2 regions of the Veillonella atypica genome follow, and region 1 is predicted to be linked to the other one. Evidence: riboswitches for the same ligand, from Rfam matches in the RefSeq annotation. Region 1 holds a riboswitch; the other holds the start of a gene.
What was found. Region 1 has a riboswitch for thiamine pyrophosphate ahead of thiC (phosphomethylpyrimidine synthase ThiC). Riboswitches for the same ligand answer to the same signal wherever they lie in the genome.
Positions count from the first base shown of each region.

Region 2: another riboswitch for thiamine pyrophosphate. It lies ahead of thiD (bifunctional hydroxymethylpyrimidine kinase/phosphomethylpyrimidine kinase); the one in region 1 lies ahead of thiC (phosphomethylpyrimidine synthase ThiC).

Region 1 covers NZ_JAPVXV010000002.1:63,728-67,317, forward strand. Annotated here, with positions in the region: gene O3598_RS02970 (superoxide dismutase) at 1-425, opposite strand, end outside; gene thiC (phosphomethylpyrimidine synthase ThiC) at 588-1,892, opposite strand; TPP riboswitch at 1,972-2,078, opposite strand; gene O3598_RS02980 (cysteine hydrolase family protein) at 2,136-2,681, opposite strand; gene O3598_RS02985 (phosphatidylglycerophosphatase A family protein) at 2,685-3,197, opposite strand; gene O3598_RS02990 (zinc ribbon domain-containing protein YjdM) at 3,297-3,590, opposite strand, start outside.
Region 2 covers NZ_JAPVXV010000003.1:123,539-127,128, forward strand. Annotated here, with positions in the region: gene thiM (hydroxyethylthiazole kinase) at 1-1,266, opposite strand, end outside; gene thiD (bifunctional hydroxymethylpyrimidine kinase/phosphomethylpyrimidine kinase) at 1,271-2,113, opposite strand; TPP riboswitch at 2,176-2,270, opposite strand; TPP riboswitch at 2,352-2,457, shown strand; gene cytX (putative hydroxymethylpyrimidine transporter CytX) at 2,510-3,590, shown strand, end outside.

The DNA.
Region 1 (3,590 bases):
TTGCCATCCTTGTTGACCACTAGCCAAGCCCAGCCAGAGCCAAATCGTGTTGCCGCCGCTTGGGAGAAGCTTTCAACAAAAGCATCATATCCGCCTAAATCAGCATCGATAGCATCCTTCAAAGGGCCTTGCAATTTAGATGTATCAGGTTTTGTCATGATATCCCAAAACATGGTGTGGTTTTTATGACCCCCACCATTGTTGATAACCGCTTGACGGATATCCTCTGGCACATTGGCAATATCGCCGAGAATACAATCTACGCAACCATAGGCAAGATCCGGGTATTTAGCGATGGCTGCATTCAAATTATTAACATACGCTTGGTGATGCTTATCATGATGCAGTTTCATCGTCTCTGCATCGATAACAGGTTCTAGATAATCATAAGCATATGGTAATGGTGCGAGTTCGAAAGGTTTCATAATAGTCCTCCTTTTAATTAGGGCACGAACGATATCTTAACTAGTATCGTTCTTGTGAAAGCGATTCGATGCACCTGCATCGGTATTTCATTGATATGAATTATCATTCTTTGCATATTGTACTATCTATATAGATAAACGTCAATATATGACCAACATTTATTACAGAATATCAATATATTCGCTATTCAAAGCCTTATTCATGCTACGAACAGCACAGAATTTACCACACATACTACAAGTTTCACTATGCCCCTCCTCTGGAGCTCGGCTTTCACGAATATTGCGAGCACGTTGAGGATCAAGTGCACACGCATATTGCGCCTCCCAATCTAGTACGCGTCTAGCATCAGCCATCGCATCATCCTTATCACGGGCACCTGGTATGCCACGTGCTATATCCGCTGCATGGGCTGCTATTTTGAAAGCCATAATACCTTCTTTCACATCGTCTGCATTAGGCAATGCCAAATGCTCTGCCGGCGTTACATAACAAAGAAAGGACGCCCCATGCATGCCCGCCACAGCACCACCAATGGCAGCTGTTATATGATCATAGCCAGGTGCAATATCTGTCACCAATGGGCCTAACACATAAAACGGAGCTCCGCCACATAGCGTTTCCTCAATTTCCATATTCGCTTGAATTTGGTTAAGTGGCACATGACCTGGGCCTTCAATAATCACTTGCACACCTTTAGCTCGAGCGCGTTTAGTCAATTCACCAAGTCGTACCAGTTCTTCAATTTGACATACATCCGTAGCATCTGCTAAACAGCCTGGTCGACAAGCATCACCCAAAGAAATAGTTACATCATACTCACGGCAAATATCTAAAATATCATCAAAATGTTCATAGAATGGGTTTTCCTTACCCGTCATGCTCATCCATGCAAAGATAAGACTACCACCACGGCTAACGATGTTGAGTCTACGTTTATGCTTTTTAATTTGCTCAATAGTTTGACGCGTAATACCACAATGTAAGGTTACAAAGTCCACCCCATCCTCTGCATGGAGACGGATAGTATCTAAGAAATCCTCAGCAGTAAGTTCTGCCAAATCCCGTTGATGATGTATAACGCTGTCATATACTGGTACAGTACCAATCATGGCTTTACATTCGCTAGTTAATTTTCGTCTAAAAATACGTGTATCACCATGAGTAGATAAATCCATAATCGATTCAGCACCAAGTTGAATCGCCCAATTTACCTTTTCTATTTCACTATCATAATCGGTAACGTCTCTGGATGTGCCAAGATTCACATTTATTTTCGTGCGCAATGCTTTACCGATGCCCTCTGGATCGATACAAGTATGATTCTTATTACAGGGAATAACAACTTGTCCTAAAGCAACTAGCGCTCGCAATTGCTCTACATCCATGCGTTCCTTTTCTGCTACAATTTTCATCGCATCCGTAACAAAGCCTTTTTGTGCGGCTTCCAATTGAGTGTAAAACATAATATGTCCTCCTATTGAATAAAACCTTTTAGCTTTGTACACAAGAAAAAGGGTATCGATATAATATGATCGATACCCTTGAATGGTTTTGCGTGCTTCCTACGCGGGCATGATCCCGATCAGGTCAAAGGTCAGGTGCTAACAGCCCTTTCTCAGCCTATCTCATAGGCTCCCTTGCATACTCTGCTATGTAATTGTGTATAGCATATCACTATTTAACTAATATTTCAATCTATACCTCTATTACAAATCATTAGCTACTTCAATCTGACATTGACGCATAGTTAATAATGCTGCTTCATGGCTTTCCTCAGTAACTCCTGCACAGCAATTAGGATCTACATGAATAGGAACCTCTGGCAAGCCAGCTTTCAACAATATGGCATTCGACACAACGCACACATCTGTGCAAACACCGACTAAGGTTATGCTTTCAATAGGCTCTGCTGCATTCATACCTTGCAAGCGCGTAACCAATTCAGAGGATCCAAAATTAGGTTTATCAATGATAAAGTACGGATGGATGGTATTGCGTTTTTCTGCGGCCGTAATGAGGCTCTCCATAATTTGCCAACCAATTGTATCTTTCACACAATGCACAACTGGCAAATGCTGACCTTCTTGGCTTTCAAGATAATTAGTATCGTGAGTATCTCGTGTAAAAATAACTGGTCCATCAAAGGATGCAATTTTTTGACGTACAGTATCCACGATGGCCTGAGCCTCTGGAGAACCAAGAGAGCCATCCACAAAATCATGTTGCATATCAATTACGACTAAAACGTTCATGTTCTATCCCTCCACAACGACATGGTGCACCCGATTCGGCGTATTATGGGCAATGCGACCTGCTGCAGCGGCCGCCACGGCACCAACTAAATCATCAAGAAACGTATTGCAGTGACTATCAACTTGACTATCTAGATTTTTAACAATGCCCGGTTTTACCTTATCAATATAACCATAGTTCGTAAATCCAATAGATCCGTATAAATTCACAATGGATAAAGCGAGGATTTCATCAATGCCAAACAACGCTTCATCACGAGTCATGATACTTTGTAATGGCTCAGATAATTTCTTCTGCTCCGCCAATCTATCCAATTCTATGCCCGTAATGATGGCATTTTGTGTTTCTCGTTTTTCAAGTACGGCCTGTACACTCTCTACGCACTCATCCATCGTCAAATCAGGAATATATGGTTGTTGAATCATCATCACAATATCTGCAATGTCCTGAACGGTAACGCCTCGTTCCTTTAATAAATTATACGTACACGCCTTTAATTCCTCCTGAGATATCATAATTGCTCCTCAAAATTATACAAATTTACGTAACACATTATACCTTGATTATACCACGAAAAAATCCCTACCGACGTTCTATCAGTAGGGATTCCATGATTAGATTTTCTTAACCATTTCAGATTTCAATGCCATCGCACCAAAACCATCGATTTTACAATCGATATCGTGTCCGTCGCTCGCATCAGAAATGAGGCGAATGTTTTTAACACGCGTACCTTGTTTCAATACGCCAGCGCCTTTTACTTTGAGGTCTTTTACAACAACAACGGTATCGCCATCAGCTAGTTCATTGCCGTTAGCATCGCGAATGATACCTGCTTCAGCTGCAGCTTGTGCGTCAGCCGCTGTCCATTCATTGCCACACATAGGGCAGATAAACATATGACCATC
Region 2 (3,590 bases), on a different contig from region 1:
AGGACCTACGCCTACACAATCAGCATACAGTACATCTGTCTTATGGAGTTCCTCTATGGAATGGATGGATATCCCCACTACCTTATGACCTACGATATTACGCACATCTTCTAAGCACATATCGTCTTGCCCTACGTGAATACCATCCGCATTAACAGCGACCGCTAGCTCTACATCATCATTGATAATATAGAGCACATGATACTTGGCACAGATATATTGTAACTGTTGTGCTAGTTCTAACTTCTGTTGACCTTCTAATGTACCATCGCCCTTCTCTCTAAACTGAAAGCAGGTTATACCACCACGACAAGCATCTTCTACGATTTCGAGCAACCGTTTTTTGTTAAGCGCTGTATCTTGTGTACCACACACGAAATACACCTGTAATTGATCTGGTACAACTACAGACTGCACACGATTTTCAGATACAAGCACCTCATCATCTAGCGTATACAAAGCATCCATAAAGGCTATGCTAAAGCTACCTGGTTTTATTCCACTTACCTTAACAGCACTTTCACCAGCTAAACCATAGTACGCCAATGCATAGGCAAGAAATTCACCTGTAGACAGGCTATACTTAAAGGAATCATAAATTCCAAAAAAGGCTGCTAATACGGCCCCCAAGAGACAGCCTGTTCCCGTTACAGCAGTCATAATCGAATGACCATGAGGCACTGCAAAGACTCGAGTTCCATCAGATACATAATCCTCTTCGCCCGTTGCTACTACAGGACAGTTAATAAGACGCGCTAAACGATATGCGATAATGGCACTATCCGCTACCTGCGCCCCATCAACACCCTTACCTAACGGAGAGTTTTCATCCTTATTATCAGAACTCAGTGCATCATAAACAGCCTTAACTTCGCTTTGATTGCCTCGTAATAACGAAATAGAACCAGTCTTAATCAAATCTAAGACCACCGACAATCGGTAAGCTCCTGCATGACAGCCCACAGGATCAAGAATAATTGGTACATCATATTCCTTCGCTAGTTTAATAGCCTCTTTATAGTAACCAACCTTCTCAGGTGTAAGTGTCCCAATATTGATGAGCAGTGCTGATGCATACACAATAAGATCCTTTAAATCTTCACTACATTCGCTCATGATAGGCGATGCCCCAATAGCTAGTAGTCCATTAGCAGTAAAGGTTCGTACCACATCATTGGTAATACAAATCACAAGAGGATTTTTCTTCCTCAATGTGTATAATATATTGAATTCAGGCCTAATTTGATTATGTATATATGGGTTCATAGCATCATCTCCTCTCATCTTTTTTCAAGAGCTCATCCATCGTTTCAGTTCCATTCGCCAATAAACCATAGGCCATGTGGTTAACTGGGCCACACCCATTGCCTAACGCTGGATTGTACTTAATAGCAAGAGCAATATAGTCCTTGGCAATACCGATGGCATCCATTACATCACGGCCTTTAGCAAGCTCCGCTGTAATAACCGCTGAGAAGGTACAGCCCGTACCATGAGTATGCACCGTATCGTATTTAGGACTCGTCCACGTACGAACGTGACCATCTCTTGTGAAAGCATAATCTGTTGCATCTTCGCCAATATGGCCACCTTTAATGATGACCACTTGGGGCCCTAAGTCATGTAAAATTCGATTAGCCGCCGTTGTTATGTCACTTTCACAATTAATAGACATGTCCGCTAAGACCTCAGCCTCACTGCGATTAGGTGTGATAACTGTAGCGGTAGGAATGAGTTTAGATTTTAAGAGATGTACAGCCTCATCTGATACGAGTCGGTCACCGCTAGTAGCAATCATAACGGGGTCCATTACGTACGAAATATCCTTGCTTACATAAGGATAAATGAGATCCATCATTTCCGGTAAGGCAATCATACCAGTCTTAACGGCTTGGGGCATAATATCTGAGTACACATCGTGTAACTGTTTTTCTATACTCTCTAAGGATAGATGTTCTACGTGGTGAACACCCGTTGTATTTTGAGCTACCACGGATGTAACCACGGCCATGCCGTATACGTGACGACTTTGAAAGGATTTTAAATCAGCCATAATACCAGCACCACCGCTAGGATCAGTACCAGCAATTGTTAATGCAGTATGTAATTTCATAATACCTCCAAACATATAAAATGAGACCACTCCCAATGGAATGGTCTCGTAATAGTTTAGTATTATGTTGCACTCCACTTCCCTACGCCAGTATTATCTGGATCAGGTCTAGGGTTTTGAATGGTCAATCTCAGCATAAGCACCCCTAGTGGCAATATATTTTTATACTCTAGTTATAACATCATTATACAATCTATGCAAGAAAATAATTGACGGGGTTCTCTTAACAGCCTATAATGAAGCCATAACGGGGTGCTCACATGAGTGGGCTGAGAGTAAGCTAATGCTTTAACCCATAACCTGATTTGGATAATGCCAACGTAGGGAACATAGAGGATTAATAGCCGAGTTCCTATGAACTCGGCTTTTTCTATGACTTCCTGGCAAGGAGGACGTATGAAAGACACATACATTACACAACCACAGTTCGCCATGATATGGTTTGGTGCCGCTCTATCTATAGCGGAAATTATGACAGGAACCTATCTAGCCCCCTTAGGACTCACCCAAGGTCTATATGCCATCATCTTAGGACATATCATCGGCGGCATACTGCTCTTTGGGGCTGGCCTTATCGGTGGACGTTTACGGCAAGGCAGTATGAATACTACTGCCTTCAGCTTTGGCCCACTAGGGGCTAAAGGCTTTGCCTTTTTAAATATGCTTCAACTTATCGGCTGGACTAGCATCATGATCTACGATGCTATGCTAGCCTTACAAGAACTAGCACCTCTATCCCCTATCATTTGGACAATAGCTATCGGAGCACTTGTCATCTTGTGGCTTTTCATCGGCCTTCACAATACGGGCTATATTCAAGCTATCGTATCCGTTCTATTGTTAGGCCTCACCCTTTACATGGGTGCTCACATGATATCGCAGTGGCCTAGTGAAGGTGTCATTCTAACTAGCGGTAACATGAGTTTCATCGCTGCCCTTGAATTATCTATCGCCATGCCACTATCTTGGCTACCTCTCATCAGTGATTATACCCGTGAAAGTAAAAAACCTTTCTCCGCATCACTTACAAGTGCTACAGTCTACACTGTAACAAGTATCGTTATGTACACCTTAGGTCTTAGTGCCGCTATCTTTGGCGGCGGCGACTCCATCATTACTATCATGATGAATGCAGGACTTGGCCTTGCGGGCCTCATCGTTATTATTTTCTCTACCGTAACTACAACCTTTATGGACGCTTACTCTGCAGGCGTATCTAGTACGACTATCTACAAGAGTGCTTCTAGTAAAGGCATAGCCGTTGTAGTTACTATCGTTGGTACAATCGCTGCCATCCTATATCCGATGGACGATATTACAGACTTCCTATACCTCATCGGCTCTGTATTTGCGCCGATGATTGCCATTCTTTTGGCGGACTACTTTATCAATCGCCAACAAGTACAAACGATCTCAGCATATCTCGTGCGCGGTTTAATTTGGGTAGTTTCCGTTGGACTCTATCACTATATGTTAC